Regions from separate parts of the Micromonospora mangrovicola genome, predicted to be linked through region 3. Evidence: riboswitches for the same ligand, from Rfam matches in the RefSeq annotation. Region 3 holds a riboswitch; each other region holds the start of a gene.
What was found. A riboswitch is a leader RNA that binds a small molecule or an ion and turns the genes downstream of it on or off. The one in region 3 is predicted to bind cyclic di-AMP.
Positions count from the first base shown of each region.

Region 1: it holds a riboswitch for cyclic di-AMP, as region 3 does, so the genes downstream of both, ACL02O_RS10370 (C39 family peptidase) here and ACL02O_RS31455 (transglycosylase family protein) in region 3, are expected to answer to the same signal.
Region 2: it holds a riboswitch for cyclic di-AMP, as region 3 does, so the genes downstream of both, ACL02O_RS07345 (coiled-coil domain-containing protein) here and ACL02O_RS31455 (transglycosylase family protein) in region 3, are expected to answer to the same signal.
Region 4: it holds a riboswitch for cyclic di-AMP, as region 3 does, so the genes downstream of both, ACL02O_RS21170 (C40 family peptidase) here and ACL02O_RS31455 (transglycosylase family protein) in region 3, are expected to answer to the same signal.

Region 1 covers NZ_JBJZOG010000018.1:45,352-52,806, forward strand. The annotation lists gene ACL02O_RS10360 (CDP-glycerol glycerophosphotransferase family protein) at 1-559, shown strand, start outside; gene ACL02O_RS10365 (alpha/beta fold hydrolase) at 567-1,319, opposite strand; gene ACL02O_RS10370 (C39 family peptidase) at 1,439-2,278, opposite strand; cyclic di-AMP (ydaO/yuaA leader) riboswitch at 2,470-2,612, opposite strand; gene ACL02O_RS10375 (hypothetical protein) at 2,901-3,677, opposite strand; gene ACL02O_RS10380 (hypothetical protein) at 3,832-4,350, opposite strand; gene ACL02O_RS10385 (acyltransferase family protein) at 4,654-5,838, opposite strand; gene ACL02O_RS10390 (polysaccharide pyruvyl transferase family protein) at 6,017-7,342, shown strand; gene ACL02O_RS10395 (glycosyltransferase family 2 protein) at 7,432-7,455, shown strand, end outside.
Region 2 covers NZ_JBJZOG010000011.1:68,793-76,247, forward strand. The annotation lists gene ACL02O_RS07335 (helix-turn-helix transcriptional regulator) at 20-358, opposite strand; gene ACL02O_RS07340 (carbonic anhydrase) at 642-1,325, shown strand; gene ACL02O_RS07345 (coiled-coil domain-containing protein) at 1,392-2,408, opposite strand; cyclic di-AMP (ydaO/yuaA leader) riboswitch at 2,413-2,543, opposite strand; gene ACL02O_RS07350 (SHOCT domain-containing protein) at 2,835-3,122, opposite strand; gene ACL02O_RS07355 (metal-sensitive transcriptional regulator) at 3,197-3,496, opposite strand; gene ACL02O_RS07360 (heavy-metal-associated domain-containing protein) at 3,650-3,859, shown strand; gene ACL02O_RS07365 (hypothetical protein) at 3,895-4,854, shown strand; gene ACL02O_RS07370 (heavy metal translocating P-type ATPase) at 4,869-7,124, shown strand; gene ACL02O_RS07375 (CsbD family protein) at 7,223-7,396, shown strand.
Region 3 covers NZ_JBJZOG010000143.1:2,995-10,449, reverse strand. The annotation lists gene ACL02O_RS31465 (M4 family metallopeptidase) at 1-1,453, shown strand, start outside; gene ACL02O_RS31460 (YbaB/EbfC family nucleoid-associated protein) at 1,548-2,009, opposite strand; gene ACL02O_RS31455 (transglycosylase family protein) at 2,287-2,931, opposite strand; cyclic di-AMP (ydaO/yuaA leader) riboswitch at 2,934-3,105, opposite strand; gene ACL02O_RS31450 (hypothetical protein) at 3,727-4,755, shown strand; gene ACL02O_RS31445 (glycoside hydrolase family 3 protein) at 4,802-6,631, opposite strand; gene ACL02O_RS31440 (LLM class flavin-dependent oxidoreductase) at 6,798-7,455, shown strand, end outside.
Region 4 covers NZ_JBJZOG010000055.1:21,486-28,940, reverse strand. The annotation lists gene ACL02O_RS21200 (hypothetical protein) at 188-373, shown strand; gene ACL02O_RS21195 (e9imm peptide) at 376-645, opposite strand; tRNA gene ACL02O_RS21190 (tRNA-Gly) at 751-824, opposite strand; gene ACL02O_RS21185 (zinc metalloprotease) at 1,072-2,058, shown strand; gene ACL02O_RS21180 (pyridoxamine 5'-phosphate oxidase family protein) at 2,130-2,672, opposite strand; gene dcd (dCTP deaminase) at 2,751-3,329, shown strand; gene ACL02O_RS21170 (C40 family peptidase) at 3,380-4,414, opposite strand; cyclic di-AMP (ydaO/yuaA leader) riboswitch at 4,427-4,562, opposite strand; gene ACL02O_RS21165 (N-acetylmuramoyl-L-alanine amidase) at 4,799-6,826, shown strand; gene ACL02O_RS21160 (NlpC/P60 family protein) at 6,888-7,455, opposite strand, start outside.

The sequences.
Region 1 (7,455 bases), on a different contig from region 3:
CGACCGGGGTGCCACGGTGATCCTGCGGGCCCACCCGTACACCGCGCAGAACCCCACCTCGGCGCGGCAGCTCGCCCGGCTCACCGAGCTGCTCGCCGCCGACCTGGCGAGGACCGGCCGGGCCCACCTGTGGGGCGCGGCGGCCGGCCGCGAGCTGACCCTCGCCGAGTGCGTGAACCGGTCCGACGCGCTGATCTCGGACGTCTCCGGGGTCATCTCCGACTGGCTGTACTCGGGCAAGCCGTACGCGGTGACCGACATGGGGGCCGAGGGCGCGGATTTCGTGGCGCGCTTCCCGCTCGCCGCCTCCGGCTACCTGCTGCGCCGGGACATGTCCAACGTGGACCAGGTGCTGACCGAGCTGCTCGACACCGACCCGAAGGCGGCGGACCGTTGGGCCACCCGGGCCCGTTACCTCGGCGACTTCCCCGACGACTCGTACGCGGAGGCGTTCCTCGACGCCGCCCGCCGGGAACTCGAACCGCGCTGGAATCCGCCTGCGCCCCGGGCCGCCGATCCGGTCGCCCCGGACGGCTCGCCGCTGTCCCCCACCGCCTGACCGGCGGTCACAGGTACGGGTCGAGCAGGGCGAGCACCGCCTCGGGGTCCTCGACGTGTGCGTTGTGGCCGAGCCCGGGCAGTGTGGCAACCGGCACGCCCAGCTCCTTGAGCTGCGCGTCGGACACCATCGGGTCCTGCTCACCCCGGGCCAGCAGCACCGGCACGTCGGTCGCGGCGAGCAGGGCGGGCAGCCGCGGCTCCCCCACCGCGAAGGCGGCCGGGTCCATGGCCAGCCGCCAGCGGCCGTCCTCCCGGCGCAGGCCGGCGTCCACCACGGGGTGGTCCGGGGCGAACAGTCCGGCCAGTCCGGAGACCCGCAGGTAACGGCGGGCGGCCTCGTCCCGGCTGGCGAACCAGGTCACCGGGCGGGCGGCCAGCTCGCCGGCCTTCGCCAGCTCGGTCGGGGACCACACCGCCTTGATGCCGAGCCCCACCACCGCGTCCACCGGCAGGCGCCGCGCCCGCGCGGCCAGGGCCAGGGCCACCACACCGCCGAGCGAGTGGCCCAGCATCACCAGGCGGTCCCGGGGGCCGAGCCGCTCGGCGACCGGGCCGAGCCCCTCCACCACCTGACGCGCGAGGGCCTCGAAGGAGTACCCGGGCAGCAGCGGCGACCAGCCGTGCCCGGCCAGGTCGGGGGCGAGCCAGCGGCCCGCCCAGCGGCGCTCGAGCAGCGGCGCCCAGGGCAGCCACACCTCGCCGGTGGCGCCCATGCCGTGCAACAGCAGCAGATGGCGGGTAGCGGTCGCGTCGCCCATAGGCCGCAGTGTGCCACCGGACGGACAGGACGCGCGAGAGCGGACGGCGGGCGGAAGGCCCGACGGACGACGCCGGGCCCCGGCTCAGCAAGCCGGGGCCCGGGCGGGGAAGGGTGCGATCAGGCGGAGTAGCCGCGGGTGGCCATCCAGTTCGCCAGGTCGATGGTGCTGATCCAGTACGCCGGCAGCGACGGGTCGGCCGAGTCGGCGATCCGGACCGTGCGGCCGTCGTTCTTGTAGCCGACCACCGCGATGTAGTGGCCGCCCGGGAAGGAGTGCCAGCCGCCGTCGGCGTCGGTCGCGGAGCCGACGATGTTGGCGACCACGCCCCGGCCGTCGGTGACGGCCTTGACCACGTCGGCCTGGAGCTGGTCCATCTGCGCCGGGGTGGCGGGGCCGGGGATCATGTGGGTCCGCCAGGGGCTCCCCTTGACCATCTGGTTGAGCCCGCGGGTGGTGTCCTCGGCCGAGTTGGTGCCGTTCTCGCCGGCGTTCAGCGGGGCGACCATCGCGTCCTGGGTGGTCTCGACGCCGCTCGCGCTGAGCGCGTTGCGCACCGCGGCCGGGCCGCAGTTCCAGTAGGCGGTCTGCGCCTGGTAGGTGTAGCGGAGGATCTTGGTCGACGGGGGCTTCGGCTTCGGCTTCGCCTTCTTCGTGACGTCCGGGTCCGCCTTGGCGGTGCTGGCCTTCGCCGACGGCGACGCGCTCGGCGAGGCGGACGGCGACGCCGGGGCGGCGAGCTTGGCCTCGGCGGCGGCGTCACCGAGCCGGGGGGCCAGCTCGGCGACGGAGGCGGTGTGCTGCTGACGGACCGGCGAGTCGTCGGTGGTGGTCAGTGCGGCGCCGGTGCCGCCGGCCAGCACGAGCGCGGCGGCCGAGCCGGCGATGATCTGGTACGGGCGCTCGGTCGCGAGGCGCCGCAGCTGACGCTTGAGGTGGTGCTTCACGTGTTCCTCCACGGGGGCCGGAGCGGCGCACGCCGGCCCGACGCGCGGAGGAGCTCACGCGCGTTCGCGAGGGGCGGGTGGCCGCGGGAAAGGGAGCGCCCGGGTGTGCCGGGCTGAGGGGTGCCGGACGCGTCAGGCGAGCGCCGGCGCCGGTGCGCCGTGGAGGCGGGGGGAGGATCGGGGGGAGGTCGGCACGAGGATGGAACTCCTTCCTTCACCGCCTACCGGGTTAGCTGACGGATTCGGGCGGGAAGTACGCCCTACCGCGGCCCGTAGGCTCGCGGATTCACCCCGGTGTTGCACTGGGTCCCCGGTTCGTGAGATCACGATTGAGCGGGTCGGCACGGCGTCGCCACTTGCGATCGAAAACCGCACCGGACGCGCCGACACTACCGGTGGGTACGCCTCATGCCAAGCGCCCCCACCTGCGTAAACCTTGAACTTCATTACTCTGACCGGAACAGCCGGTCACTGACGTCACTCAATGGGACACGCAGTTGAGTCGGAACCCTAGGGCGACAATCGGGCATCGGGTGGGCGACCGGCCCGCAATCGCGGGGTTCAATCACCCGACCTGATCCGGATGACCGTTTCCGGCGCACCGTGACGGGGCTCACCGAATTCGGGTAACGATTCAGCCGACCCGGGCCGGACGCCATTGCGCGCTCGCTACGGCGGCACCGGCCGGCGCCGGGCGCCGGCCGGCCGGCTCGGCCGGGCGCGGCGCGGCGTGTCCCGGGCGTACCGCCGTCGCGGCCGCGTACGCCTCGACGGCCAGGGCGCGGGCCGCGTCGGCGGCCAGTTCGGCGTCCCGCCACGCCTGCCGCTCCCGCTCGGCGGCGACCCGCCAGCCGCGCCGGCGGTGCTCACGTACCGCCCGGGCCAGGACGATCTCCTGCTCGGCCGGGTGCCGGCGGGGATCCCAGCCGTTGCGGTGGGCCAACACGTCGGCGAGCTGCCGGGCGGTCAGGTCACCCCGCCAGTGCGCCGCCATCGCGGCGTGGTGCAGCCACCGCTCCCGGGCCGCGTACTCGGCCGGGGTACGGGGCGTGTGTGGCTCGGGCAGCGCGGCGACGCCGGCGAGGCGACGGGCGGCCGCCTCTGCCTCGTCGTACGCCCGCCAGGCCCGGTCGGCCTCGCCCTGGGCGGCGAGCCACTGCTCCCGCCGGCGGCGAGCGTTCTGCGCGGCCCCGGCGGCGGCCACCGCGACCTCGTCGGCGTACCGGCCGAGGTCGGCGAGGCGGGCGGCCTCCTCGGCGGCCGGATCGGGGGTCGCGTCGGGCGGGCTGTCCCGCTCCGGACGGGCGACCAGCGCGGCGAGGAGGCCGAGGGCGAGCAGAAGCAGGGCGGACCAGATGGCGGCGGCCTCGGGAACAGCGGTGAGGAAGTGGTAGAGAACGGTCTTTTCCATGGTCGACACCTCACGGGGAGCGTCGTCGTGACGGAGGAGTCCGCAAAGCCCGGGCGCGGGGCGCCACCGTCGGGGGCGCCGCCGGGCCGCCGTCGGGCGGGTGCGGGGGTGAGGTTCTGTGGTGCGGTGCGGGCGGAGCGGCCGCCGCAGGAGGTCAGCGCGCGGGCGGGGCCCGGGAGCCGGCGGTTGCCGGGGGCGCCCCGGCCGGCGGGCGCTGCCGGCCGACCGGGACCACCCCGGTCGGCCGCGGTGGCGCCGCGGCCGGCACGACGCCCGGGAGGGCGCCCGCCGCGTCCCGATCCCACGCCCCCGACCGCGGGGCGGAGCGCGCCGCGGAGCCGGCGCGGGTGCCGGAGCCCGCGGGCGAGGTCGCCGTCCCCGCCGGGAGGCCGAGGGCACCGGACCGGGCCCGGCCGGCGGCGTCGGCCCGGTCGGACCAGCGGATCAGCAGCCGGGCGTGGGCGGAGTCGGACGCGGCGACGGATTTGCCCACCCGGGACGACCCCTCGACCGGGCCGGCGAGGCGGGCCGCCGCGGGTGCGCTCGCGGCCGTACCCACCGGCAGCGTGGTGGCGCCGAGCGAGCAGGCGACGACCACGGCCAGGCTGGCCAGCATGCGGGCCGTCCAGCGCGCCACCCACCACACGGGACAGGTGAGCGCGATCGGGAGCACGGTCCCAACCTACCGCCGTCACCGCCGGTCCGCACCGTCGCCGGGCGTGTCGCGGCGGCCCCGCGCACGGGCACCGACCAGCATGGACGATTTCCTCGTCCAGCCCGTTTCGTCACGCCGGCCATCGCCGATCATGATGAGTTGCCCGGTCGGCACGAACGGCGGGCTCTCCAAGGGCGCGGTCGAGCGGGCGGCCGGGCCGGGCCGGTGATCGGGACCGGTCAACGGCCGGCGCGGAGCGACGCACCTCGGCCTCGGAAGGGCCGGCGACGTCGGCGGCGGGCGGAGGGGCGGTCGCGCCGCTCAGGCCGGGTCGCGTGGCCCGGCGTACTCGACGGATCGCGGCAGGGTGGCGCGGGCTTCGACCGGCCCGGCGGGCGCCGGGACGGACGGCGCGGGGGTGGCCCGCGCGCCGGCTCGGCGGGGCGGTCCCAGCCGGCGCGTCATCGGCAGCTCCACCCAGCGGTGCAGGGCGGCGGCGAGCAGCAGGTTGACCAGCAGGAAACCGATCGCGGAGAGCGGTCCCCACCAGCCGTCCAGTCCCTTCCCCCAGTCGCCGGTGAGCCGCAGCACGGTCGTCATCACCAGGACGTGCACCAGGTAGAAGGCGAACGAGACCTCACCGAGCCAGACCATCGTGCGGGACCGCCACGGCGTCCGCCGGCCCCGCACGTCCGCGTCCGCCGCGGCGGTGATGACCAGGAGGTACGCCACCGCGAGCAGGGCCGCCCAGAACTCGGCGCGGATCCACTGGGCGGCGACCACCCAGGTGGCGACGAAGAGCAGGCTGGCCAGGGTCAGGCCCGGCCCCCGCCAGCGGCCCCGGCGCATCAGCTCGGCCGCGGCCACGCCCATCCAGAACTCCAGCGACCGGGCCACCGGGAAGATCTGGGTGAACCACCACCGGCTCTCCTCCGGCACCAGCAGCTGGCCGGGCCAGAGAGCCAGCACGAGCAGGGGTGCGGCGACCACCGCGGCCCACAGCAGGCCGGTCCGGGCCCGGCGCAGGTGGGGCAGCACGAACGGCAGGCACAGATAGAAGGCCAGTTCGCAGGAGAGCGACCAGCTCACGTTGTTGACGCTGTAGAAGTAGCCGTCGAGGGGGATCCAGGCCTGTACCAGGAGGAGGTTGCCGACGGCGGCCCACGGCGCGACCGGGTCGGCGAACCAGGACGCGACGGCGAGCGCGGCCACGAACGTCACCAGGTGGTTCGGGTAGATCTTGGCCAGCCGGCGGCGCAGGAAGGTCCGCCGCGGCTCGCCGTCCCGGTACGACCAGACCAGCACGAACCCGCTGAGGATGAAGAAGAACTCCACGCCCGAGAGGCCGAGGGAGAACAGCTTGTCCACCACCGCCTTGTAGTCGGGCTCGGCGACGATCCGCATGGTGCCGACGTGGAAGCCGAAGACCAGCAGGGCGGCGATCCAGCGCAGCCCGGTCAGCGAGGGCAGGCGGGCGGGGCGTGCCGGGATCGGGGCGGCGGTCATTTCGGCGACCCTACCGGGGTGTCCATCATCCCGGAAAACGTCGCCCGCGTGGGGGATCCGCCACGGCCGGTTGATGCACTACGATCCCTGTTTCTTGCGTTCTTCTTGCGTTCCAGCACGACACGAGGGCGGTCCGCCGGCCGCTCGCACGGTGCCCAGGATGAGAGGTGGACACCGCATGCACCAGCGGATCCTGCTGCGCGCCCGAAAGGGCCCGTTCGACGTGGTCAGCCCCGAGGAGACCTTCGAACGGAACTGGCTCGGCGACAACAACGGCAACCTGGTCTTCGGCCACGCGGCCCACAAGCTGCTCGCCACCTCGACCGCGGAGATCACCCCGACCGAGTTCCGGGCCGGCTCGTACGACCCGCGGGAGATCAACGAGCGGTACGACGTCTTCGTGGTGCCGTTGGCCAACGCGTTCCGGCGCAGCTACGTCGACCGGCTCCAGTCGATGACCCGGATGATCGAGAAGCTGAAGATCCCGGTGGTGGTGCTGGGCGTCGGCGCGCAGACCAACGTGCACGGCGACCGGGAGTACCTGCGCCCGATCGACGACGCGGTCAGCGCCTTCTGCCGGGCGGTGCTCGACCGCTCGCACACCATCGGGGTACGCGGCGAGGTCACCGAGGACTACCTGCGCACGCTCGGCTTCTCGGCGGTCGAGCAGATCGGCTGCCCGTCGATGTTCCTGCACGGCGACAGCCTGCGCATCGAGAAGGGCAAGGCGGCGCTGGGCCGGGAGGACCGGGTCGCCCTGACCATCTCGCCGTACGTCAAGTCGATGGCCAAGATCGTCAGCAGCCACCACGAGCGCTACCCCAACCTGCGCTACCTTCCGCAGGACCTGCGGACCCTGGGCACCCTGCTCTACGGGGACGCCGCGGAGCACCGGGGCAAGAGCAGCGCCATGCCGGTGCACAGCACCCATCCGCTCTTCGTCGAGGACAAGGTGCGGATGTTCGTCGACCCGTGGACCTGGATGGAGTACCTGTCCGGCTTCGACTTCGCGTTCGGCACCCGGATCCACGGCACCATCACCGCGCTGCTCGCCGGCACCCCCGGTTACCTCTTCGCCCACGACTCGCGCACCCTGGAGCTGGCCCGGTACTTCGACATCCCGCACCGGATCATGGGCGAGGTCCCGGCCGACGTCGACGCGGCCGAGCTCTACCAGGAGGCCGACTACTCCGCGCTCAACGAGGGACACAAGGCCCGTTTCGCGACGATGATCCGCTTCCTGGACCGGCACGACCTGGGCAACGCCTTCGCCGACGGGGACAGCGCGGCCCGCTTCGACCAGCAGGTCCGGGAGGTCTCGTTCCCGCCGGCGGTCCGGCCGCTGCACACGCTCGGTTGGGACGAGCTGGCGACCCGGATGCAGTGGCTGCGTGACCAGCACACCGAGCTTCAGCAGGAGCTGACGGAGGCCCGCGCGATCCGCCTGAGCGCCCGGGTCAAGGACGCGGTGAACGGCCGGGTGCGCCGGTTGCTTCACCGTTAACCCGCTGCTGGGACGCTGTTCAGCGAGCGCACCTCCGGGGGCAACGTCAGGTTTCGGGCCTGTCCACCCGAACCCTCGATCGTGTGCGGGTGGTCACCGAGACTCGACACCCG
Region 2 (7,455 bases), on a different contig from region 3:
ACGGGCGCGGCGGGCCGGGTCAGCGTTCGGCGGGCGCGGTGGCCGGCCCGGTGGTGAAGAGCGCCAGCAGGGCGCCGACCTGCTGGTCGGCCTCGGCGGGGTGGCGGAAGTGGCCGCTCGGGTTGATCGTGTACTCGTTGCGCCGGCCCACCCGGGTGCGCCGGAGGTACCCGCCCGCCTCCAGGTCGGCGACGATCGCCTGGGCGGCTCGTTCGGTCACCCCCACCTCCCCGGCCACGTCCCGCAGCCGCGCCGTCGGGTTGCGCGCGATGGCCAGCAGCACGTGCCCGTGGTTGGTGAGGAAGGTCCAGTTCCGGGGGCTCCCGTTCCCGCCCGCTGTCGTCGCCATGATGGTCATGGTATGGCCCGCTGGGGCGTCGGCCGGTCCTGGCCCGGTCCGGGGTCGCGCCGGTGGGCCGCGGGGGTGAGCGCCGGGCAAGGTCCGGGTGTGGCTCAACGCACGAAATGCGTATCAGGTAAATCTTGACGTGCCTTGTGCTGCGTGTGACGGTGGTCGGCGGGGCCGCCTCCGCCGCCGACCGGGCTGACCAGGTCGTTTCGCGCGAGGACGAGGTGACTGCCGTGACCGGTCGCGCCGAGCCCAGCGAGGGCCGTCAGGGCATGACGAGGAGGGCACTGCATTGACGCCGCCGAACATTCCGGAACAGGCGCTCGCGGAGCTGTACGCCGGTAACCGCCGGTTCGTCAGCGGCGCCCCACGCCATCCCAATCAGGATGCCGGTCACCGGGCCGCCGTCGCCGACGGCCAGCACCCGTTCGCGGTGATCGTCGGCTGCTCCGACTCCCGGCTCGCCGCCGAGATCATCTTTGACCGGGGCCTCGGCGACCTCTTCGTGGTACGCACCGCCGGCCACACCGTCGGCCCCGAGGTGCTCGGCAGCGTCGAGTACGCGGTCACCGTGCTCGGCACCCCGCTGGTCGTGGTGCTCGGGCACGACTCCTGCGGCGCGGTGCAGGCCGCCCGCGAGTCGGTGAGCACCGGCACGTCCCCGGCCGGGCACCTCGGCGCGGTGGTGGATGCCGTCGCCCCCAGCCTGCTGCGGGCCGCGCGGGAGGGCGTCGAGGACGTCGACGGGATCGTCGACATCCACATCGCGCAGACCGTGGAGGCCATGCTGGCCCGCTCCGCCGTGCTCGCCGAGCGGGTGTCCGCCGGGCGGTGCGGGGTGGTGGGCATGTCGTACCGGCTCAGCGCGGGCGAGGTGCGGACGGTGGCCGAGGCGCCGGCCCGCAAGCCGAGCGGCGCGCTGCCCGGTCCGGCCGCCGGGGCCGCGGACCAGGCGCCCGCCGCCCTCGCCGGCTGACCGAACCCCGAACGCGACCAGGGCCGCCCCGCGTTCGCGGGACGGCCCTGGTCGGGGGTGCCGGAGCTACAGCAGCGACATGTGCACGTGGTCGGTGTGGTTGGACGGTCCGCTGTACGACTTCCAGCCGGTCGCCGGGAACCAGATCTGCCGGTTCCAGATCACGTAGTAGATGCCCAGCCGGTCGGCGTTGCGGATGAGGAATGCGGCGACGTTGTTGCCGTACATCCGCATGTCGTTGTTGTGCCAGGGGGAGAAGCCGCTCTTCTGCAGCGACCAGTCGCAGGCCCGGCCCTTGGGGTGCTCCCACGGCCCGCCGGAGCGGTAGCAGCCCACGAACCGGTTGAAGCCGGCCTTCTTCACCTCCTTGTACGCGTGCAGGGTGCGCGGGGTGACGCAGCCCGAGGTGGTGGGGTCGTCCTCGCTGCACGACTCGGGCTTCCAGTCGCCGTCGGCGGTGCGGCCGGGGCCGATCGCGGCCACCTTCGAGGTGGCCGAGACCAGGCCGCCGGTGAAGCCGAGGCCGCCGACCAGCTTCAGCGCCTTCTCCGTCTCGGCCTTCTCCCGGGCCATCACGTTGGCCTGCTTCTGCTGCTCGCGAACCTCGGCGTCGAGGGCCAGCTTGGCCTGCTCGGCGCGGGTCTTCGCGGCGTTGATGTCGGCGAGCTTCTGCGCGTGCACCATGTTCAGCTCGTCCAGCGCGACAGCCCGGTGGACGAACGAGTCCGGCGAGTTGCTCTCCAGCAGCATGGTCATCGCGCCGAGCCGGCCGGTCCGGTAGGACTGCGCCGCGATCGCGGTGATCTGCGGGCTCAGCGCGTCGAGCTGCTCCTCCGCCGCCTTCACCTCCTGGGCGAGCTGGAGCTGGCGCTTCTTGGACTTCTCCAGCTTGGTCTTGGCCTGGAGGTAGTTCCGGTTCGCCTGGGCGATGGCGTCGGTGATGAGCAGGTCACCGTCCTCCTCGTGCTCGGAGGGGGTGGGGGTGCTCGGGGCGGCCGGCGCCGGGGCGGGCCCGACGACGATGGCGCACGCGGCGAACACGGCTACCACGGGTGTCAACCAGCGGCGCAGGGGTGCCGTCACAATTTTCCCTTCCGTCGACCGCCGACCGGGTTAGCTGTCGGGTTCGGGACGGAAGTGGCCCCTACCGCTCGCGCGGACTCACCCCAGGTACCTGGTTCCCCGGCTCGCCTGCCGGCGATTGGGCGGTGGTACCGCTGGCGCCGCTGCGCGCCTTTGGCGGTGACCGGCAGCGAGGTTACCCGAGAGCCCGGGCGGGATCTACGTCCGGAAGCCGACCAGAAGCCCCAATTCGTCGTGGCCCTGCGTGACCGGCGTCGCGTTTGAGATCGATGGTCACGCTGCGGAGTGTCACCATGCGACCTCCGTGGTCCCGTCCGGCCCGGGCCGCCCGCCGAGGGCCGCCAGGGCGGCACCACCGTGGCGACGCGGCAGCGGGCCGGCGCACGGCCCGGCCGGTCACATCGCCGGGCACTCGGCGCCGGCCGCTCAGGCGAGGCCGGCGCGACGGCGGCGGTACTCCTCCTCGTCGATCTCGCCGCGGGCGTACCGCTCGTCGAGGATGCGCCGGGCCGACAAGGTGTGGTCCCCGGTGCGGTCCCGCTCGGTGAGCCGGAACACCAGCCACACCAGCCCTACCAGCACCACCAGCCCCAGCAGGGACCAGATCCACATCCAGCCCATCATCGGGCCGTCCCACATCATCTGGCCGCCCTCCTCTCCGTACCCGAGGGTCGGCCGGTCCGGCGCGAGGAGGGCGCCGGCCCCGGTCGCCACCCCGAACGTACGACGGCTGCGGCCCGCCCGGGCCGGGTCGGGCGGGCCGGGTCGGGCGGGCCGGAAGTCCCGGGTCAGCCCCGCTTCATCAGCCGGCCGATGGCGGCCATCATCTCGGTCGCCATCTCGTCGGCGCGCCCCTCGGCGGCGCCCTCGTGCATGCAGTGCCGGGCGTGCCCGTCGAGCAGCCCGAGGCCGACCTTGTCCAGGGCTGCCTGGATCGCGGAGATCTGGGTCAACACGTCGATGCAGTAGCGGTCGTCCTCGACCATCTTCTCGATGCCGCGGACCTGGCCCTCGATACGGCGGAGCCGCGCGAGCAGTTGGTCCTTGCTGGCGGTGTAGCCCCGGGTCGGGGTCGACGGTGCGGTCATGAGATCGAGGATAGCGTACCCCTCGGGGGTATGGTACGGTCCGGTGAGTGGCAATACCCCCACGGGGTATTGGCATCGGACCGAAATGGCAGCCGGCTCTCTTCCAGCTACCCCTGGGGGGTATAGGATGGGGCGGCGGGAAGGGGAGTAGCGATGGTTACCACCACGTACCAGGTGCAGGGCATGACCTGCGGGCACTGCGTCAACTCGGTCAGCACCGAGGTGAGCGCCCTCCCGGGCGTCACCGATGTGCAGGTGGACCTGGCCTCCGGCCAGATCACCGTCACCAGCGAGAGCCCGTTGGACACGGGCGCCGTGCGCGCCGCCGTGGACGAGGCCGGATACGACCTCGTCGGGGCGTGACGGGTCCGCCGACCCGAGGAAACCGAGGTGCCACGATGAACACGGCGACGAAGCTGAGCGGCTTTGCACTCGGCCTCGCGGCGGTGTTCGGCGCGGCGTACGGGGCCGGCCACCTGGTCGGCCCCGTCGCCCCCGCCGCCGAGAGCCGCCACGACACCGCCGGACCCGGCCACGACTCCGCCGAAGCCGGCCACGCCGGCGGAGACGCCGCCGGCCACCTGCCCGGCGGGCTGCTCGTCTCCGACCGCGGCTACACCCTGCAACCGACGGCCGCCCCGGGCGGCGAGTTCGCCTTCCGGATCACCGGACCGGACGGCCGGGCGGTCACCCGCTTCGACGTGGCGCACGACAAGCGGATGCATCTGATCGTCGCCCGGCGCGACCTCTCCGGTTTCCGGCACGTCCATCCGGAGTTGGCCGCCGACGGCGTCTGGCAGGTCGCCTCGCCGCTCACCGGGCCCGGGGTCTGGCGGGTTTTCGCCGACTTCACCCCGGCCGGCGGCGATCCGCTGACCCTCGGGGTGGACGTCACCGTCCCCGGCGCGCTGGAATCCCGGCCGCTGCCGGCACCCGCCACCAGCACCACCGTCGACGGCTACACCGTCACCCTGGCCGGGTCCCCACAGCCCGGCCGCACCAGCCGGCTCACCCTGACCGTCAGCCGGGACGGGCGACCGGTCACCGACCTCCAGCCCTATCTCGGGGCGTACGGGCACCTGGTGGCGCTGCGCCAGGGCGACCTTGCGTACCTGCACGTGCACCCGGAGGGCACGCCCGATGACGGGCGGACCCCGGCCGGCCCGGCGGTCACCTTCGCCGCCGAGGTGCCCTCAACCGGGACGTACCGCCTCTACCTGGACTTCCGGCACGGCGACGCGGTGCACACCGCGGAGTTCACCGTGGTGGCGGGCGACGTCCCGCCGCCCGCCGCGCCGACCACCACCGCACCCGGCCCGGACGCCGACCACGGCACCCCGGGCCACGGACACAGCTGACAGGAGGTGCCGCGATGACCTCGACCGCCAAGGCGTTGCCGGTCGCGCCGAACCGGATCGAACTCGCGATCGGCGGCATGACCTGCGCGTCCTGCGCCGCCCGGATCGAGAAGAAGCTCAACCGGATGGACGGCGTCGAGGCGACGGTCAACTACGCCACCGAGAAGGCAACCGTCCGGTACGCCGACGACGTCACCCCGGACGACCTGATCGCCACGGTGGAGAAGACCGGCTACACGGCCGCCGTACCGCCGCCGCCCGCGCAGGCCGCCACCGAGGCGACCGCCGAGCCGGTGGACGAGCTGCGCGCGCTGCGTACCCGGCTGTGGGTGTCGGTGGTGCTGACCGTCCCGGTGATCCTGCTGGCCATGGTGCCGGCCTGGCAGTTCGACTACTGGCAGTGGCTGTCACTGACGCTCGCCGCCCCGGTCGTGGCCTACGGTGGCCTGCCGTTCCACCGGGCGGCCTGGATCAACCTGCGGCACGGTGCCGCCACCATGGACACCCTGGTGTCGCTCGGCACGCTCGCCGCCTTCGGCTGGTCGCTCTGGGCGCTCTTCCTCGGCGACGCCGGGATGCCCGGGATGACCCACCCGTTCCGCTTCGACATCACCCGCACCGACGGCGCCGGCAACATCTACCTCGAGGCGGCGGCAGGGGTGACCGTCTTCATCCTCGCCGGCCGCTACTTCGAGGCCCGATCCAAGCGGACCGCCGGCGCCGCCCTGCGGGCCCTGCTGGAACTGGGCGCCAAGGACGTCGCGGTGCTGCGCGACGACCGGGAGACCCGGATCCCGGTGGACCAGCTCGTCGTCGGGGACCGGTTCGTGGTCCGGCCCGGCGAGAAGGTCGCCACCGACGGCGTGGTCGAGGACGGCACCTCGGCGGTTGATGCCAGCATGCTCACCGGCGAGTCCGTGCCGGTCGAGGTCGGGCCGGGGGACACCGTGGTCGGCGCGACCGTCAACGCCGGGGGCCGGTTGGTCGTCCGGGCCACCCGGATCGGCGGGGACACCCAGCTCGCCCAGATGGCGAAGCTGGTGGAGCAGGCGCAGACCGGCAAGGCCGCCGTGCAGCGGCTCGCCGACCGGATCTCCGGGGTCTTCGTGCCCATCGTGATCGCCCTGGCCGCCGGCACACTGGGCTGGTGGCTCGGCACCGGGGCCGGGACGACCGCCGCGTTCACCGCCGCGGTGGCCGTGCTGATCATCGCCTGCCCCTGCGCCCTCGGCCTGGCCACGCCGACCGCGCTCCTGGTCGGCACCGGCCGGGGGGCCCAGCTCGGCATCCTGATCAAGGGCCCGGAGGTGCTGGAGTCGACCCGGCAGGTGGACACGGTGGTGCTGGACAAGACCGGCACCGTCACCACCGGGAAGATGACCCTGGTCGACGTGCTCCCCGCCGCCGGCCAGGACGCCGACGAACTGCTCCGGCTGGCCGGCGCGCTGGAGGCCGCGTCCGAGCACCCGATCGCCCGGGCGATCGCCGACGGCGCCGCCGAGCGCGGCCCGCTGCCGGCCGTCAGCGGCTTCGCCAACGCCGAAGGGCTCGGCGTGACCGGATCGGTCGACGGCCGGGACCTGGTCGTCGGGCGGCTCCGGCTGCTGCGGGAGCGCGGTCTCGACGTACCCGAGGAGGTCGCGCGAACGGCGACCGACGCGGAGGCCGCCGGTCGGACGGCGGTGCTGGCCGGCTGGGACGGCCAGGCCCGGGGCATCCTCGCGGTGGCCGACGTGGTCAAGCCGACCAGCCGGGCGGCCGTCGCCCGGCTGCTCGAACTGGGCCTGACCCCGGTGCTGCTCACCGGCGACAACGCCACCGTCGCGCAGGCGGTGGCCGCCGAGGTCGGCATCGACCAGGTGGTCGCCGAGGTGCTGCCCGCCGACAAGGTCGACGTGGTAAGCCGGCTGCAGGGCGACGGCCGGACGGTGGCCATGGTCGGTGACGGGATCAACGACGCCGCCGCGCTGGCCCAGGCCGACCTCGGGCTGGCCATGGGCACCGGCACCGACGTCGCGATCGAGGCGTCCGACCTGACCCTGGTCCGGGGTGACCTGATGGCGGCGGTGGACGCCATCCGGCTCTCCCGCCGCACCCTGCGCATCATCAAGGGCAACCTGTTCTGGGCCTTCGCCTACAACGTCGCCGCCCTGCCGTTGGCCGCCGCCGGCCTGCTCAACCCGATGATCGCCGGGGCCGCGATGGCCTTCTCCTCGGTCTTCGTGGTGGCGAACAGCCTCCGGCTCCGGAGCTTCCGCCCGGTCGGCTGAGCCGCGCCCGGGTGCACTCTGGGTGATTCATGTGGGTTGAGCCGCCGGCCGGCGGGGTACCTCCACATCGTCAGGACAGCTGCTCTGTGGAGGTTCCGATGGGTTTCGACGAGAAGATCGGCAACGCGACCGAGAACACCGCCGGCAAGGTCAAGGAGGGCGTCGGCCGGGCGACCGACAACGAGCGCCTCGAGGCCGAGGGCCGCAACGACCAGGCCGAGGCCAACCTGAAGCAGGCCGGCGAGAACGTCAAGGACGCCTTCAAGAGCTGAACAACATTTCGTACCCGACGCCGGGCCGGCACCTCGCCGGCCCGGCGTGCTGCGCGCGG
Region 3 (7,455 bases):
GCAGGAACACGTCATGCGCGGCACGGGCACCGGCGCCTGGAACGGCCCCGTCACCCTGACCACCACGCTGTCGGGCAGCACGTACTCAATGAAGGACCCGAGCCACACCACCCTGGTCTGCCAGGACGCGGCCAACAACACCACGTTCAGCGGCTCGGACGACGTCTGGGGCAACGGCACCGCCAGCAACAAGGAGACCGGCTGCGTCGACGCGTTCTTCGGCGCGCAGACCGAGGGCAAGATGCTCTCGGCGTGGCTCGGCCGCAACGGCGCCGACGGCAACGGCGGCTACTGGCCGATCCGGGTCGGCCTGAACGACCAGAACGCCTACTACGACGGCACCCAGGTCCAGATCGGCAAGAACACCGCCGGCGGGTGGATCGGCTCGCTGGACGTGGTCGCGCACGAGATCGGCCACGGCATCGACGACCACACCCCGGGTGGCATCTCCGGCAGCGGCACCCAGGAGTTCGTCGCCGACACCTTCGGCGCGGCCACCGAGTGGTACGCCAACGAGCCGTCCACCTACGACGCTCCCGACTTCCTGGTCGGCGAGAAGGTCAACCTGGTGGGCAGCGGCCCGATCCGCAACATGTACAACCCGTCGGCGCTGGGTGACCCGAACTGCTACTCCAGCAGCATCCCGAGCACCGAGGTGCACGCCGCTGCTGGCCCGGGCAACCACTGGTTCTACCTGCTGGCCATGGGCAGCAGCCCGACCAACGGCCAGCCGACCAGCCCGACCTGCAACGGCAGCAGCGTGACCGGCCTGGGCATCCAGAAGGCCATCAAGATCATGTACAACGCGATGCTGCTGAAGACCAGCTCGTCGTCGTACCTGAAGTACCGCACCTGGACGCTGCAGGCGGCGAAGAACCTCTACGGCAGCACCGGCTGCACCGAGTTCAACACCGTCAAGGCCGCCTGGGACGCGGTCAGCGTACCGGCGCAGTCGGGTGACCCGACCTGCTCCGGCACCACCACCCCGCCGCCCACCGGCTCCTGCTCCGGCCAGAAGCTGGCCAACCCCGGCTTCGAGTCGGGCAACGTGAGCTGGTCCGCCACCTCCGGCGTCATCACCAGTTCCTCCGGCCAGGCCGCGCACAGCGGCTCCTGGAAGGCGTGGCTGGACGGCTACGGCACCACCCACACCGACACCCTGTCCCAGTCGGTGACGATCCCGTCCGGCTGCCGGGCGACCCTCACCTTCTGGCTGCACATCGACTCGGCTGAGACGACGAGCAGCACGGCCTACGACAAGCTGACCGTCAAGGCCGGCAGCACCACCTTGGCCACCTACTCCAACCTCAACAAGGCGTCCGGCTACTACCAGAAGTCCTTCGACATCTCGTCGAAGGCCGGAACCACCGTCTCCATCTCGTTCAGCGGCGTGGAGGACAGCTCCCTGCAGACCTCCTTCGTCGTCGACGACACGGCGGTCACCCTGAGCTGATCAGAAACGGAGCGGTCGGTCGTCGTCCTCCCGACGACCGGCCGCTTCGTCGCGTCAGCAGCCGGGTCGAGGAGAGTTGCCGGGGACGTGACCGTCAGGCGGTACGGTCGGCCCGGGCGGCGCCCTCCTCGGCGCGGTTGAGCCGGGCGACCACGCCCTCCATCGCCTGGCTGAACATCTCCATCTGCCGCATCGACTGCTCCTGCAGCCCACCGAGGCGCGCGGCGAGCGCGTCGACGTCGGCCCGGGCCGAGGCGCTGACCTGCGCATCGAGCTCGGCGAGGGCGGCGTTCACCGCCTCGACGACCTGCCCGCAGAGGCGGTCCCAACCCGCCTCGGCCAGCGCCGGGTCGACGGTGACGGACTCGATGCGCCCACCCTGGACCGCCACGGCGCGCACCCGACCGTCGGCCGCCGAGCCCTCGGCCCGCAGCAGCCGCCCGGGGTCACCGTCGGCGTCCTCGGCGGCGCGGGCCCGCATCGACGACAGCGCCTGCTGGGTCTGGGTGAGCAGCTCGTCGAGGCTCGCGGCCGCGGAGAAGGGGTCGTTGGTCATAGCCGCGCTTTCTTCACGTCTGTCCGGAGCACCGTGACGATAGCAACCGCGTCCGACGGTGACGGTGCGCGCACCGCGTCGGACCGTCCGCCGGTACGCCAGCAGCCCGGACACACCTGGGGCGGCGTGTCCCCGGCGGCACTCCCCGACGTACCGGATGAGCAGTGGGCTGGCCGGCGGCGGCGCGCGGGGTCACCGGACGAGACGCGCAACGCCCGGCCGGTTGCCCGGCCGGGCGTTGCGCGGATCCGCCGGGGAGGTCGGATCCCGTGACGCGTCAGCGCAGGTCGAGCTTCTGCCCCGGGAAGATCAGGCCCGGGTTGTCGCCGACCACGCGCTTGTTGCGCTCGTACAGCGCGTGCCAGCCACCGGCGACGTGGTGCGCCTCGGCGATCTCGGACAGGGTGTCGCCGGGCTTGACCACGTAGCTGCCGGCCCCGCCGGTGCTCGTCGTGGAGCGGCGACTGTGGGTGACCGACTTGTCGCCCCGCGGCGACCGGTCCTTGGTGACCTTCTTGGGCGACTTCTTCGACCCCGACGAGTAGTGCTTCGTCGAGCCGCCCTTCTTGCCGCACACCGGCCAGGCGCCGATGCCCTGCCCGTCGAGGACCTTCTCGGCGATGGCGATCTGCTCGCTGCGGCTGGCCAGGTCGGCGCGGGCGGCGTACTTCTGCCCGCCGTAGCCCTTCCAGGTGCTCTGGGAGAACTGGAGGCCGCCGTAGTATCCGTTGCCGGTGTTGATGTGCCAGTTGCCGCTGGACTCGCACTGGGCGATCGCATCCCAGTTCACGCTCGAGGCGCTGGCCGGCGCGGCCGGCCCGAGGATCGCGGCGGCGCCGGTGGCGGCGCCGACGACGAGCGTCCCGACGGCGGTGCGACGCTGCGTGGTCCGTCGGTGACGAGCGACGTGTTCAGTTGCCATGGTGAAACTCCTCCACGCCGACGAGGTGAGCTGTCGGGTTCGGGCCGAGGAGCCCGGCCGCCGGACGGCGGCTTCACCCCGAGGTGTCGAGCACCGAGGAACGTGTGGGTCCCCCGCTCCCGCCTGAGGTCCAGGTCCCACCGGGCCGGCGGCGGGATTAGGCGTTACCGGCCCGTGGTGTCCGCGATCGCGAACGGATACGACGTTAGGAACCGATTCGGACGAACGCCCACTTCTTGTGAAGTTCTTCACCCGGCCGGGCGAACGGTTCACCGCTCGAGTTGCGAGACCACAGTGGGTGCCGTACAAGGCGGCCGGAAATGCCGTTGCGACGCCGCCGACACCGCGGCAGGCTCGCTCACCATGACCGACGGAATCGAGTCCACCGTCCTCCGGTGACCGTCCACGACGGGCGCAGGGCGCCCGACGACGGCCCACCCTCCCTCTTCGACCACGCCCGGCGACTGCTCGCCCGGCACCCGGAGGGCCCGCTGCCGCACGGCGGCCGGCCGTTCCCCGACGAGGCCGCGTACCGCGCGGACCGCGCCGCCGACCCCCTCCCGGCCGCCGCGGCTCGCCAACTGCTGCACGACACGCTGACCTGGTTCTTCGCCCAACCACCACCCCGGCCGGTCGCCGAGCTGCACGCGCGGTTGCTGAGCCAACCGGCACGGCGGCGGATCCGGGGCCCGTCCACGGACGACCTCCCCGGCCCGGCCGAGGACCGTCGCACTGCCGGACTGTGGCTGGTCCGCCACCGACCGGCGGGCCGCCGGCGTCACCGACCTGGGCACCGTGCTGCGCGCGGACCGGCTGGACGTCGACGTGGTTCGGCACGCCGCCCGGGTGCTGCTCACCATGGCCAGCCCCCGCTACGAACCGGCTCAGGTCGCCGACTGGACGGGTGCGGCCGACGCGGTCGCGGACCTCGCCCGGCACCTGGCCGCCGGCCCGGCCACCCTGAACAACGCCGCGTACGCGGCCCGGCTGGCCGAGGAGCTGCGCAGCGGTCACCTCGCCACGCTGGACCAGCCGCCGGGCCGCCGGGCAACGCTGATCGGCACGCTCACCGCCGTCGCGCGGCGTGGGCTCGACCCGGACGGCCCCGTGAACCGGCTGCGGCTGCGGGTGGTGGTGCCCGATCCGGCCCTCCCGGCCGACGTGCAGCTGCGTCCCCTCGTCGACGGGGGGCCGGTGACCGCCAGGGCATTCACGCGCGGGCAGCCCGGGGCTCCCGAAGAGCTGCTCGGCCGGCTGCGCGCCGGGACGGAGCCGCACGAGGTGATGCTCGCCGAGGCGGGGTGCACCGAGGGATGCTGCGGCGCGCTGCGGGTGACCGTCGACCGGGACGGGGACCGCGTCCGCTGGCACCGCTGGCGCAGCCCCGGGCGGGACGACCCGCTGCCGGCCTTCCGGTTCGACGCCGGTGCGTACGCGGCGGAGCTGGACCGGGTGGAGCACGACCACGGCTGGGAGTGGCCGGCGCGTACCCTCGCCCGGCTGCTGCGCGAGCGGCTGGCGGCCGAACCGGACCTGCTCGGCCGCTGCGACTGCCGGCTCTCCCGGGCACACGCCCGGGCGTCCGAGCGGGACCGGGTGGAGCTGTCGTTCCTGCACCCGAACCGGCGGATCCGGCAGGACCTGCCGTTCCTGCAGTTCCGGCTCACCCTCCGACCCGCCGGGCACCCGGCGGACCAGGCGACGTCGTTCGTCGAGCGGTTGCGCGACACCGACCCGAAGCACGACGCGGAGATCGCCGGCGGGAGCCGGGAGTACGCCGAGCAGCTGGGCGTCCGCTGGCCGCAGCCCCGGTCCCGCTGCTGAGCCGGGGCGGGGAGGTGCCCGGTGGCGCCTCCCCGCCGCATGCGGGTCAGTACGTCAGGCCGTAGCCCTGCGGGAACAGCGGGACCTGGCCGTCGCCGGCGTTGATGGGCTGCTGGCTGACCGAGTCCATCCAGGTCATCGGCAGTTTGCCGGTGGGCGCGTACCCGCCGAAGAGGACGTCGGCCACGCCGTCGCCCTCGGTGCCGGGCAGCCAGGCGGCGAGCAGGGCGTCCCACCCGGGCAGTTCGGCCGCGATGTCCAGCGGGCGGCCGGAGACCAGGACCACGATCACCGGCACGCCGGCCTTGCGCAGGGTCGAGATGGTGCGCAGATCCTCGCGGTCCAGGCTCATGCTCCCGGTGCGATCGCCCTGCCCCTCGGCGTACGGCGTCTCGCCGACCACCGCGATCGCGGCCCGGTACGTGTCGTTGATGCCGATGCCGCGCTGGTTGTAGGTGACCGTGGTGGTCGGCCCGACTGCGGCGCGGATGCCCTCCAGGATGGTGGTGCCGGGGGTGATGTTGCCGGACGAGCCCTGCCAGGAGATGGTCCAGCCACCGCTCTGGTTGCCGATGTTGTCGGCGTTCTTGCCGGCCACGAAGATCTTGTTGTTGTCCCGGGCCAGCGGCAGGACGCCGGCGTTGTTCTTCAGCAGCACCTGGGACTGGCGGACGGCCTGCCGGGCGAGAGCGCGGTGGGCGGCGTTGCCGACCGTCGCGGTCCAGCTCCGATCGGTGTACGGGCGCTCGAAGAGTCCCAGTTCGAACTTCTTGGTGAGGATACGCCGGTTGGCGTCGTCGATCCGGCTCAGCGGCACGTGCCCGTTCTGCACCTCGGCGCGCAGGGTGCTGATGAAGTTCTTCCAGGCGGTGGGGACCATCACCATGTCGATGCCGGCGTTGATCGCGGTGCTGACCTCGGCGGCGGTGAAGCCGGAGCTGCCGTCGATCTGGTCGATGCCGTTCCAGTCGGAGACGACGAAGCCGGAGAAGCCGAGCTCTCCCTTGAGCACGGTGGTGATCAGGTACTGGTGGCCGTGCAGCTTCAGGCCGTTCCAGCTGCTGTAGGAGATCATCACCGCACCGACGCCGCGCTGCACCGCGGCCTGGAACGGTGGCAGGTGGATGGCCCGCAGGTCAGCCTCGCTGAGCTGGGTGTTCCCCTGGTCGTCGCCGCCGGTGGTGCCGCCGTCGCCGACGTAGTGCTTGGCGGTGGCGAGCACCGAGGTGGGGCCGCCGAGGCTGCTGCCCTGCAGGCCGGTGACCAGGGTGGACAGGCTCGACGGCAGGTCCGGGGTCTCACCGAACGACTCGTAGGTGCGGCCCCAGCGGTCGTTGCGGGCCACGCACAGGCAGGGGGCGAAGTCCCAGTCGATGCCGGTGCCGGTGATCTCCTCGGCGACGGCCTGGCCGATCTGCTGTACCAGGGCCGGATCGCGGGTGGCGCCGAGCCCGATGTTGTGCGGGAAGATCGTCGCGCCGTACACGTTGTTGTGGCCGTGCACGGCGTCCACCCCGTAGATCATCGGGATGCCGAGCGGGGTGGCGAGGGCGGCCTGCTGGAAGCCGTCGTACATGTCGGCCCAGGAGGAGGCGGTGTTCGGCGAGGGCGCGGAGCCGCCGCCGGAGAGGATCGAGCCGAGCCGGTAGGTGGTCAGGTCGGCGGCGGTGACCGAGCCGCGCTCGGCCTGGGTCATCTGGCCGATCTTCTCGTCCAGGGTCATCCGGGAGAGCAGGTCGGCGACGCGGGTGGCCACGGGCAGCGACGGGTCCTGGTACGGCAGGCCGGCGGCGCTGGCCGGCACGGGCGCGGCCAGGGCGGTGACCGCGACGAGGAGCAGGGCCAGGGCGAGGGGACGGTGGCGGTGACGGGTCACGGGTCGCTCCTTCGGGAGGAACACTGAGGCCGTTGCCCGGACCCTACGCCCGCGCGCATCGACTGTGAACGATTCCCGTCGGTTCCGGAACCACCGAGCGGGCGGACGCCGCCGCGGACTACCGTGACGGAGTTCGCGCAAGATCGGACGAGGTGGCGGAACGGACATGAGCAACCACGGGAACGAGCTGCACTTCGGCGGCTTCCTCACCCCCGCCGCCGGGCGGCCCGAGCAGGTGGTGGCGCTGGCAAAACTCTGCGAGCAGGCCGGCCTCGACCTGGTCACCTTCCAGGACCACCCGTACCAGCCGGGGTTCCTGGACACCTGGACGCTGATGTCGTTCGTGGCCGCGGCGACCAGTCGGATCCGGCTGGCCGGCAACGTGCTGAACCTGCCGCTGCGCCAGCCGGTGGTGCTCGCCCGCAGCGTGGCCAGCCTCGACCTGCTCACCGGCGGCCGGGTCGAGCTGGGTCTCGGCGCCGGCGCGTTCTGGGAGGCGATCGAGGCGGCCGGCGGGCGGCGACTCAGCCCCGGGCAGGCGGTGGACGCCCTCGACGAGGCGATCCGGGTGATCCGCGAGGTGTGGGACACCGACCGGCGCGGCATGGTCCGGGTGGCGGGCGAGCACTACCGGGTGGTCGGGGCCAAGCGCGGACCCGCGCCGGCGCACCCGGTGGAAGTCTGGGTCGGCGCGTACAAGCCGCGGATGCTGCGGCTGGTCGGGCGGGCGGCGGACGGCTGGCTGCCGTCGCTGGCGTACCTGCCGAAGGGGCCGGCGGACCTGCCGGCGCTCAACGCGCTGGTCGACGAGGGCGCCGAGGCCG
Region 4 (7,455 bases), on a different contig from region 3:
GGACAGGCTTCCCCCATCTCTGTCGTCGATCCCTGCCCGGGGGCAAACAGCTCTTGCAGCCCGCCAGCGTGGCTGGCCGGCCCGGCCGATGCCGGCCGGCGGTCGCCAGCAGGCCGGGGCCGGGCCGGCGCGGCCCGCTTGCGGGCCCGCGCGGACCGGAGCGAGCACCCGCGATCTGATGGCCCGGATGGGCCACGACTCATCCCAGGCCGCGTTGATCTACCAGCACGCCACCGCTGAGGCGGATCGGGCCATCGCCCAGGCGCTGCACGAGGCGGTACGCGCGGACCGGGAGAAGTCGAAGAAGTCAGCCGGCAAAGGCAAGCCCAAGGACAAGGCCGGTAAAAGGGCTAAGGAGCGTGGGGAAGGGTGAGGCTATGTGCTCGGCGGCGGCGCCGTCCATGGCGTGGACCGCATCTGGATCGGCTGATAGGCCAAGGCTCGGTCAACCACCTCAGCAGCCGTCAACTCGGGGTCGGTCCAGAAGATCAGGCCGGAGACGTAGCCGTCCGGGCAGACGAGGTCTCGCTCAAGTTGGTCCAGCCAACCGCCCAACTCATCGTCGTCCGCGTAGTCGACACTCATGATTCGCTCGACAAGGGCGATCGCCTCGTCTCGGGTCAGCTTCGCTGCCAGGTCGCTCACCCCTCAGCGGAGGCTAACGGCACGCCAATGGCACGGGCAACGATCGCAGGCTACGGAACATCGAAGGCCCTGGCTGGGACTTGCGTCCTGGCCAGGGCCTTCGTGTGGAGCGGGTGACGGGAATCGAACCCGCACTGTCAGCTTGGGAAGCTGATGTTCTGCCATTGAACTACACCCGCAGGCGGCACCACTGTACCTGAGGTCACCAGCTCCGTGCATCCAGGTACCCCCCGTGGCGGCTTCGCCGACCGCGCAACCACCCAGAAACGATCTTGAAACGGCTCCGGGGCGTTCGAGCAGCAGGATGTTTCACGACGGCAACATATGGTCGTTCTCAAATTCGTCGATGGGATGTAACGTCTCCCCCACGTTCTCCGACTCGGCGTGACACACCCCCAGGTCGCGCCGGCAGAAAGAGGTGGGCCCATGGGACTGCGTCCCAACCTGCTGACCCGGCGTGCCGCCGGTGTCGCGTCGACGACCCTCGCGCTGCTGCTCAGCACCGCCGCCGTGGGCGTCCTTCCCGCTGCGTCGGCCTTCTCGGCCGCTCCGGGTGGCTCCTGTGCGGAGCCGACCGACGTCCACTCCGACGCCCGGGTCGCCAAGGGTGGCAGCACCAAGCTGGACCCCAACGCCCTGACCGGCAAGCAGGTGTCCGAGCGCGAGGCCGATCTCGCCGCCGCCCTGCGTGAGCGGGCCGCCTTCCGCGGCGGCGCTCAGGCCGCCGCCCCGCTGGCCACCGTCACCGTGCCGGTCGTCGTGCACGTCATCCAGCGGGACAGCACCCGCGCCGGCGGCAACATCCCGGACTCGATGATCAACTCCCAGATCACCGTGCTCAACCAGGCGTACAGCGGCGCGACCGGCGGTGCCCCCACCGCCTTCAGCTTCCAGCTGACGAAGATCAACCGGGTCACCAACCCGTCGTGGTACCCGATCGTGTACGGCTCCTCGGCCGAGCGGCAGATGAAGACCGCGCTGCGCGAGGGCGGCAAGAACACCCTGAACATCTACCTGGGCGAACTGAGCGACAACCTGCTCGGCTGGGCCACCTTCCCGAAGCGCAAGCTCGACAGCATGGACGGCGTCGTCGCGCTGGGCGAGTCGCTGCCGGGCGGCACCGCGACCAACTACAACGAGGGTGACACCGGCACCCACGAGATCGGCCACTGGCTGAACCTCTACCACACCTTCCAGGGTGGCTGTAAGGGCTCGGGCGACGGCGTCGACGACACCCCGGCCGAGGCGTCCGCGGCGTACCAGTGCCCCACCGGTCGGGACACCTGCTCCGCTGCCGGCCTGGACCCGATCACCAACTTCATGGACTACACCTACGACTCGTGCATGTACCAGTTCACCCCTGGTCAGGCGAGCCGGATGATCACCGCGTGGAACGCCTACCGCGCGCCCTGATCGCCCAGCACCGAACCGCCGGTGCCGGCTCCGTCCTCGGACGGGGCCGGCACCGGCGGTTTGGTCGGGGGTCAGGCGGCCGGGCGGCGGGTGTCGAAGCCGTGCCGACCCCGCCGCCCCTTGGCCGCCACGGCATGCCGGGGCGGGGCGCTCGCCAGCGGGTCGAGCCAGACCCGCACCTGCGGCCTACCGGCGCCGGGCTGGGACGCCTGCCCACGCCGGGTCAGCATCGCCACGTCGACGGTGAACTCGAAGAGCCGCCAGTCGACCTGCGGCGCGGCCCGGCCCAGCTCGGCCAGCCGGGCCAGGGTCGTCGGATCGGTCACCGGCCGGGCCCGGCCGGCCACGTACGCCTCGTCGTCGCTCTCCTCGGGCGGGAACGAGTGCAGCGCGTAGCGGCCGTCGCGTTCGAGGTCGCGCCGCTTGGGCGAGTCGATGACGAAGCAGTAGAGCCCGTCGTCGGTGATGACGGGGGAGACCGGGTGGACCCGCGGCCCGCCGTCGGCGCGGACCGTGGCGAGGTAGCCGAACCCTGGCCCGTACTGCTGCATGAGAAGGCGGATCTCGTCGGCGAGTCGGGGCTCGTCGGCGGCAAAATCGGACCAGGAAGCCATGCGGACATTCTATCGAACAGGTGTACGAAGATGTAGTCCGACACGCAGGTCACCCGTACCGGTCGCTATGGTGTTCCGATGCTGCTCTCCGACCGTGACCTGGTCTCCGAGATCAAGGCGGGCACGCTCGCGCTGGAGCCCTTCGAGCCCACGCTGGTCCAACCGTCCAGCATCGACGTACGCCTGGACCGACTCTTCCGGGTCTTCAACAACCACCTCTACACCCACATCGACCCGGCGGTCCAGCAGGACGAGCTGACGTCGATGGTGGAGGTCCCCGAGGGCGAGCCGTTCGTGCTGCACCCGGGCGAGTTCGTGCTCGCCTCGACCCTCGAGGTGATCTCGCTGGGCGACCAGCTCGCCGGACGGCTGGAGGGGAAGTCCAGCCTGGGCCGGCTCGGGCTGCTCACCCACTCGACGGCGGGCTTCATCGACCCCGGCTTCTCCGGGCACGTCACGTTGGAGCTGTCCAACGTGGCGAACCTGCCGATCACGCTCTGGCCGGGCATGAAGATCGGCCAGCTCTGCATCTTCCGGCTCTCCTCGCCGGCCGAGCACCCGTACGGATCGGCGGTCTACGGGTCGCGCTACCAGGGGCAGCGCGGGCCGACCCCGAGCCGATCCTGGCGCAACTGGCGGGTCTGGCCGACCCGTTGAGCTGAACGACGACGCAGGGGCCCCGCGTCGCGGGAGCCCCTGCGGACCGGTCAGCCCGGGCGGCCGTAGCTGTTGATCTGGCCGTCGTCGACGCGTTTCATCGTGATCGGCTTGCCGGACTGCGAGGCGTGCACCACCCAGCCGTCGCCGACGTACAGCGCGACGTGGTGCAGGTCGCTGTAGTAGAAGACCAGGTCGCCTACGCGCAGCTCGCTGCGGCTCACCCGCCTGGTGACGTCGTGCTGCTGCCGGGCGTTGTGCGGCAGTGAGACGCCAGCCTTGGCCCAGGCGGCCATGGTCAGGCCCGAGCAGTCGTAGTGGTCCGGGCCGGCGGCGCCCCAGACGTAGATCTTGCCGATCTGGGCGCAGGCGAATTTGGCCGCCACCCCGCCGGGACCGCCCGGGTAGCCGGCCGGGCAGGGCGCGGGACGCAGCGGCCCGCCACCGCCGTTGCCGTAGACCTTGAGCCGCAGCTTCTGGAGCCGGGCGATCTCGGCGTCGATCTGCTTCTTCTGCGCCGCGAGCTGGGCCTCGGTGCGGGCCAGCTTGGCGATCATCTCGTCCAGCGGCTTCTTCTTCGCGGCCAGCTGGTCGCGCAGCGCGGCCACGGTCTGCACCTGCTGCTGCTGCCGGTGCGCAAAGCGGTCGAGCAGTTCGAGGCTGTCCACTATCTCGCCCGGGGAGCGGCTGCCCAGCAGCGCGTTCACCGTGGAGATGTTGTCCCCCTTGTACGCGTCCGCGGCGAGCCCACCGACCTGCCCGAGGGCGCGGTCGACCTGGGCCTCAAGCGGGGCGATCTGCTTGGCCAGCGCCGCGGCCTGCTTGCGCTTGGCGGCGAGGTCCTCACGAGTGGCGTTGACCTGTTCGATGACCGGTTCGAGCTTGTTCCAGTCCTTGTCGATCTGGGCTTCGATCTCGGCGACCGACGGGTCGGCGTGGGCCGCCGTGGCGCCGCCGGTCAGGATGACGGCGGTGCCGACCAGGGCGGCGAGGGCGGTGGTGAAGCGGGACCAGCGTGAACGCGGCGCAGCCGGCAGCCGGTCGACCGACCGGACCGACGGCGGCCGCGGGGCATGGTGTGCCACCGGGCTCCGTACTCCTTCTTCCCGACCGCCTACCGGGTTAGCTGACGGGTTCGGGCGGGAAGGGAGCCGCCCTACCGCAGAGGCTGCGGATTCACCCCGGTTACCTGGGTCCCCGGCTCGCCCGGAGGCGACTCGGCGGTGTCCGACCGTCACCACCCGGGCTGGACGGTGAACTGGCGGCCCGACGATTGACCAGAGTAGAGATCGCTGTTATCGATCCGCAACCCAGGGGGCCGTGACACTCCGTACGTAAATTCGCGGTCATGATCGACATTGGTGAAGGTTTCCTTCAAAGCCGATTACCTGCTGGAAAGGTATTGACCGCGAGCCGGGTGCGGAGTGAGGGTGGGAACGCAGTGACCCCCATCCCTGTCTGGAGGTTCGATGCACCTCTCACCCCCGCCGTCGGGCAGACGGATACTGCTGGCCGCCGCCGTGGCGGCGGCCACCGCGCTCGGTACCACCGGCCCGGTGGCTGCCGAACCGCCCACCAACAACGCCAGCGACCGGCAGCAGCAGTACGCCGCCGCGGCCGACGAGTACGGCGTGCCGCAGGCCGTCCTGCTCGGCGTCTCCTACCTGGAGTCCCGCTGGGACACCCACCCGGGCCAGCCGAGCACCAGCGGTGGCTACGGGCCGATGCACCTCACCGACGCAGAACAGGTCGCCTCGACCCCGTCCGCCGCGCACGTGGACGAGAACGAGGACCCCCGGGGCGACGAGTCCCGGCCGCTCACCCTCGACCCGGCCGTCGCCGCCGCGCCCACCGGCGACGTGCTGCCCCAGGCGTCCCTGCAGACCGTCGACGCGGCCGCCGCGCTCACCGGCATCCCAACGGAGACGCTGCGCACCGACGTCGTGGCGAACATCCGGGGCGGCGCGGCGCTGCTCGCGTCGTACCAGAAGGGGTTGGGCGGGCCGGTCGGTACCGGCAGCGACCCGGCGGCCTGGTACGGCTCGGTGGCCCGGTACTCCGGCGCGGACACCGAGGACGCCGCAGCGGCCTTCGCCGACGAGGTGTACGACCAGATCGGCCAGGGCGCCGGCCGGACCACCGACGACGGGCAGCGGGTGACCCTGGCCGCGACCGCGGTGACGCCGGACGAGTCCGGGCTGCACAAGCTGGGGCTGCGCCGCGCCGAGCGGCCGGACGGGCTGGAGTGCCCGGTCCGGCTCGCCTGCGAGTGGATCCCCGCCCCGTACGAGCAGCTCAGCGCCAACCCCGGTGACTACGGCAACCACGACCTCGGCAACCGGCCGGCGCAGCAGAAGATCGAGTACATCATCATCCACGACACCGAGGGCTACTTCGGCCCGAGCGTGAACCTGGTCAAGCGGGCCGACTACCTGGGCTGGCACTACACGCTGCGCTCGGTCGACGGCTACGTCGCGCAACACATCAAGGCCAAGGACGTCGGCTGGCACGCCGGCAACTGGTACGTCAACGCCAAGTCCATCGGCATCGAGCACGAGGGCTTCGCCGGCCACGGCACCTGGTACACGGAGGCGATGTACCGGACCTCGGCCAAGCTGGTCCGCCACCTGGCCCTGCGCTTCCAGATCCCGCTGGACCGGCAGCACATCCTCGGCCACGACAACGTGCCCGGCATCCTGCCCGGGTACGTCGCCGGGATGCACTGGGACCCGGGTCCGTACTGGGACTGGTCGCACTACTTCGACCTGATGAAGGCGCCGTTCCAGGGCACCGGCACGCCGCACACCGGCCTGGTCACCATCGACCCGGACTACGCCACCAACCAGCCGGCCTTCACGGGCTGCAACCAGCAGCCGCCGGGCGTGCCGACGCCCAAGCCGCCGGCCGCGCCCTGCCCGCTGCGCGGCTCCTCGTCGGTCATCCTGCACACCGCGCCGAGCCCCGACGCGCCGCTGGTGAACGACCTCGGGCTGCGCCCGAACGGCACGCCGGACACCATGTACATCTCCGACCACGGCGCCCGCGCCTCCGCCGGCCAGACGTACGCCCTCGCGGACGTCCAGGGCGACTGGACGGCGATCTGGTACCTCGGGCAGAAGGCGTGGTTCCACAACCCGGCCTCGGCGCCCACCGCCAAGTGGGCGGCGGGCTTCGTGGTGACCCCCAAGCCGGGCAGGGCCACGATTCCGGTGTACGGGCGGGCCTACCCGGAGCGGGAGGCGTACCCGGCCGGTGTGCCGGTCCAGACCATCGCGCCGCTCCAGTACACCTTCGCGGCGGGCCAGCGGTACGCGGTCGGTGGCGTCCTGCCGGGCGAGTACTACCGGGCCGTCACCTTCGACGGTTCGGCGCCGGGTGACTGGACCGTCATCCGGGGCGAGAACCGGTACGTGCAGGTCCAGTTCGGCCACCGGGTGATGTTCGTCAACCTCGACGACGTGCAGATCCTGCCGGCCGCGGTCGGCGCGCCGGCCTGACCGGTCCCGACGACGAAGGCCCCCGGTCCGTGTGGACCGGGGGCCTTCGTGCTGATCGGGGTCAGTAGACCCGGCGATACCCGGCGACCGGCATGTAGGCGACCTTCGCGACCTGGACCGGTTTGCCGGTCCGTGGCGCGTGCACCATCAACCCGTTGCCGAGATAGAGCCCGACATGGTGCAGGTCGCTGTAGAAGAAGACCAGGTCACCGGGGCGGGCGTCGGACTTGGAGACCGCCTTGGTCTCGCTCCACTGCGCGCCGGTGAAGTGGGTGAGGTAGATGCCCGCGGCCTTGTAGGCGTACTGGGTGAGGCCGGAGCAGTCGAACGAGTTCGGGCCGGTGGCCCCCCAGACGTACGGGTCGCCGACCTGCGCGCAGGCGGTCTTGATCGCGGTACGCGCGGCGCTGCTGACCACGCCGTCGATGTTCGGGCAACCCTCCACCCGCACCGAGGTCACCGGCAGCATCGCGGTCAGCCGCTTGATCTCGGCGTCGATCTGCTTCTTCTTCGCGTTCAGCTCGGCGACCTGCTTCTTCTGGGTCTCGATCAGGGCGTCCAGCTTCTGCTTCTGCGCGTTGTACTTGTCACGGATGGCCAGCACCCCGGCGACCTGCTTGCGCTGCTGC